Regions from separate parts of the Halomonas sp. MMH1-48 genome, predicted to be linked through region 1. Evidence: predicted binding sites of a transcription regulator. Region 1 holds the regulator's gene; the other holds the start of a gene.
What was found. The regulator FliA, encoded in region 1, starts transcription of late flagellar genes. The targets are predictions, from matches to a motif close to CTAAAGTTNNNNNNNNNNCNGCCGATA.
Positions count from the first base shown of each region.

Region 2: the regulator FliA is predicted to act here: its motif matches at 900-926, upstream of MHM37_RS06015 (flagellin).

Region 1 covers NZ_JAKRFL010000007.1:49,642-51,840, forward strand. Annotated here, with positions in the region: gene MHM37_RS08505 (hypothetical protein) at 1-569, shown strand, start outside; gene MHM37_RS08510 (flagellar protein FlhE) at 685-1,077, shown strand; gene MHM37_RS08515 (RNA polymerase sigma factor FliA) at 1,104-1,811, shown strand; gene MHM37_RS08520 (MotA/TolQ/ExbB proton channel family protein) at 1,845-2,199, shown strand, end outside.
Region 2 covers NZ_JAKRFL010000004.1:194,564-196,762, forward strand. Annotated here, with positions in the region: gene MHM37_RS06005 (SDR family oxidoreductase) at 1-176, opposite strand, end outside; gene folK (2-amino-4-hydroxy-6-hydroxymethyldihydropteridine diphosphokinase) at 410-856, shown strand; gene MHM37_RS06015 (flagellin) at 971-1,792, shown strand; gene MHM37_RS06020 (BCCT family transporter) at 1,807-2,199, opposite strand, start outside.

The DNA.
Region 1 (2,199 bases):
TGCGGAAATGGGCCGATCTACAGCGTCAGCAGCGAGCCGCACAGGACGAACCACAAGATACCCATGCGTCCGCCGCTCCTGCCTCGCCGGTCAGTACTGAAGAGGCGGCGGTGCATACCCAAGACGCTCTGGCGCCCACTGTCGCTGCCGCCACTGAACCGGCGACGGTGACGCCACCGCGCCCTCAGAAACCGCTGGTGGTGATAGGGCTACCGCATACCGGCGCCGCACAAGTCGATAAAGTGCGTGGACGTTTGGGGCAGTGGTCGGCGTTGGGGCGTCAGTGGGCGGGCGACCCGCAGGATTGGCAGATTCAGGTCGTCATGGCCGATACGCCGTCGCTGGCCATGCTGGCGAAGGAGCATGCACGATGGGCGCTATGGGTCACTAGCGATGCCGATGGCTTTGCCAGCATGTACCGTGTGCTTCGAAAAGTGCGAGAGCATGGCGGTCCGCGACGCCTGCTGGCACTCCATGAACCGCACCTGCCGCGTCAGGGGCTGCTGGAGAACTTGCGTGACGCCGCCGCTTACTATTTGGATATCGAGCTTTTGTTGCTTGCACGTTGAGACAGATGATCGGCTTGCTGTCGTTAGCGACCTACGCCGAATAGAGGGCCCGCGTATGAGGCTATTTGCCCGACAGACGTTGATAAAAGCCGTAAAGTTGTTAACAGTGAAAAGGGTGAGCCCCTACGCAGCGATGCTGGCAACCATCATGTGGGTCGTTAGCGTCGAGGCGGCAACGGGTAGCTGGAGCCGAGACGTGCCTGGCGTGTTGGTCGCCATGAGCGACCGCACCAGTCAGAGCCAGGCCATTTCGCCACCAGCAGGCATCCCGCTGGGAGGAGCGACGCTAACGCGCGTGCAGTGGCGGTTCGACACCCCACCGAGTCATCCCGTCAACGCTTGGTTGTGTCACCCTGAGCGCTGCGTGGCACTGTCGGGCATGCGCGGCAGTACCACTGCGCTGGAAGGCATGTTGGCAAATGCGCCGTTGCACTTTCGGTTTGCACTGTCGCCGGGCCAGCGGCCAGTGAGGGTGCAGGGGCTACAGGTGATAGTGAATTATCGGTAAAGGCCGTTCAGCCGCGAGGCACGAGGATGTATACAGCACAAGGCAGGATCAAACAAAGTGAGCTGTTGACCCAATACATGCCACTGGTGCGACGTCAGGCCTTAACGCTGCAGGTAAGATTGCCCGCAAGTATTGAGCTAGATGATCTGATCCAGGCAGGCATGGTGGGGCTATTAGAGGCGCTGGGACGCTTCGATGCTGCCCAGGGTGCCACGTTCGCGACGTTCGCCAGCCAGCGGATTCGCGGTGCCATGATGGACGAGCTGCGCACTCGCGACTGGCTGCCGCGCAGCGTACGTCGTTCGGCGCGGGCAGTGGACGATGCTGTACGCCGCTTGGAGCAGCAGTTGGGCCGCCCCCCTGAAGAGGGTGAAATTGCCCGCGAGCTGGAGATGCCCCTGAGCGAGTACCAGCAGCTGTTAAATGACACCAACAGTGGTCAACTGCTGCCGTTCGAAGAGCTGGTCGCCGATGGCGGTGAGCCGGCGGGTGACGATGCCCAGCATCGGCCGTTTGACCAATTGCTTGATGAGCAGCAGCGACACACCCTGATCGAGGCCATCGAGGCATTGCCCGAGCGCGAAAAGCTGCTGATGGCGCTCTATTACCAAGAAGAGATGAACCTTAAAGAGGTCGGCGCGGTGCTGGGCGTCACCGAATCGCGGGTCTCCCAGCTACACAGTCAGGCGGTGAGCCGTCTGCGCGCGCGTTTACGCGATCACGATGAATCCTAATACCCACTCACCCTACTCGGCGAGGAGCCGTTGATGAACCCATCTACGTTGATCGGTATCTTTGCCAGCATGTTGCTGCTGGTAAGCGTGCTGTTCTTTACTGCAGAGTCGCCCGAAAGTTTTATCAATGTGCCGGGACTGGCCATCGTCATCACCGGTACGCTGGCGGCGACCTTCATCAGCTATCCGTTGAAAGAAGTGCTGCGAGTGGTGCGTTTGGTGGGCTTGGTATTCCGCCGTGAGAATACCTATGTGCGGGACGATATCAACGAGCTGGTGTCCATGTCGCGGCTCTGGTTCAAAGGTGACGTGCGGGCCGTCGAACGGGAGCTCGAACACACCCGCAACCCGTTCTTACGAACCGGTATTCAACTTGTGATTGCCAATA
Region 2 (2,199 bases), on a different contig from region 1:
GGTAGTATCTCGCACTCCCTCCCTTTGCCGCGAATCACCGTGGCGACCTCTTCAGCCTCCCCGCGTGAGCTGTTCACGTGCAGAGCAATATCGAAACCTTTGTCGGCCAAGGCTTCTGCAAAGTGGCGACCAAGCCGTGTGGCGCCGCCGGTGACGAGTGCCGCAGGTGTCGGCATGACGAATCCCTCGCTGTCGATAGGAAGTGAATGGTGGTGGAGCAATAACGAAGACTCTCTGCGTGAGCGCAGCGTTTGTCAATAACTTGTACAGAGCTTGAACAAAATGACCCACGTTCTACTCTGTGAAAACGCAGCCTGCTTGCGTCTATCGGCCTTTGGATGAGTGCATGGCCGTGTGAAAGCGTTTTGACCTCGTTACACCATCATCGGCTTATCTATGGAATGTCGCTATGTCATCAACGTCGTCGCATGCAACAACCGGCAGCATGCACCATGAGTGCGTGATCTCAGTGGGGTCCAATATCGAACCCGAACACCACTTTTCTCAAGCGCTGGAGATTTTGAGCAGCGAGTGCGAGCTGGTGGCCCGCTCGTCCGCCGTCCGTACGTCGCCGGTGGGCTTTCAACATCAGCCCGATTTTCTCAATGCCGCGCTGGTGGTGCGCACTGCGCTGGATCGGGACGCCTTCAAAGCCTATCTGAAAGAGGTCGAGGATCGCTTGGGACGGGTGCGCGGGCCGATCAAATCCGGTCCTCGAACCATGGATCTAGACATCGTGGCGTGGGACGGTGAAATCGTCGACGACGGTTACTTCAAGCATCAGTACGTGCGTGGCCCGGTCGATGCGGTATTGAGCGCCAGCGGGCGCTCCATAAGCGCAGGCCCCGTCTCGTAGCCCTGCCATCGCCAGCATGTGAGGTGTCGTCGATGCTGCAGGCCTCATGTTTTTTGGCCATTGGCCGATAACGATGCTAACGGCGCCTTCGCGCTTACCGTCGAGGTCACTTATGTGATCAGCCTTGCGACCAATATCACGTCGCTACTGGTAATGAACCATTTGCGTACGAGCCAACAAGCGATGCAGACCTCCATGGAGCGTCTGTCGTCTGGGCTGCGTATCAATAGCGCCAAAGACGACCCTGCGGGTCAGGCCATCGCTAATCGCATGGGCGCGCAGATCCGCGGCATGAACCAGGCGATCCGTAATACCAATGACGGAATTTCCATGGTGCAAACTGCCGAAGGTTCGCTGAACCTGATCAACGACAGCCTGCAGCGTATTCGCGAGTTGAGCGTTCAGGCGCTCAATGGCACCAATTCGTCAGACGATCTTGCCTCTATTCAGTTGGAAATCGACCAGCGCCTGGAGGAGATCGATCGCGTCGCTGGGCAGAGTAATTTTAACGGCATCAGGCTGGTCGAGAGCGATAAAACCCTCAACATTCAGGTGGGCGCCAACGCCGGAGATGTGATTGGCGTGCGCTTTTCGGGAATGGGGCGCCAGGCCTTGGGCATGGACGGTTTCAGCGTATTGGACGATGGCTCGGCCACGCCCAACCCGATGGATGTCGTGGATGAGGCCATGAAGCAGGTCGATCGTCAGCGTAGTTATTTTGGCGCGGTACAGAACCGTTTCGAGAGCGTCATCGACGGCCTCAATACCAACATCATCACCACCTCCGCCGCCCAGTCGCGTATCCAAGACGCCGACTACGCGCAAGAAGTCTCCAATCTGATTCGTGCCCAACTGCTACAACAGGTGGGTATCGCCATGCTGACCCGGGTCAACCAGCAGCCACAGCTGATTCTGCGGCTGCTGGAGGGGCTATAACGACGAGCCGCCGATCAGCGTTCGTCGATGATGCCCTGTTCCCGTGCCATGGCATAAGCCGCCTGCGGCCCGTTCCATAACGAAGGCAGCAGTATCAGCGACACCGGGATCGCGGTGATCACGATGAACTGCTGCAGCGCGCTGATTTGCCCTGCGCCCATGTACAGCAGCACGGCCGCCATCAGCGCCATGGCAATGCCCCAGAAAGCGCGCATGTAGGGACTGGGGGCATCGTGTCCCGCACCGACGACGGCAATGGCATAGCTCATCGAATCGCCGGTAGTGGCCACGAAAATCGTCGTTAGCAGCAGAATCGCCAGCGCCATCCAGGTGCCGCCGGGCAGCGCCTGGGCCACCGTGAGCGTCGCCACGTCGAATTGGAAGTTGTTGAGCGCTTCGCTGAGGTC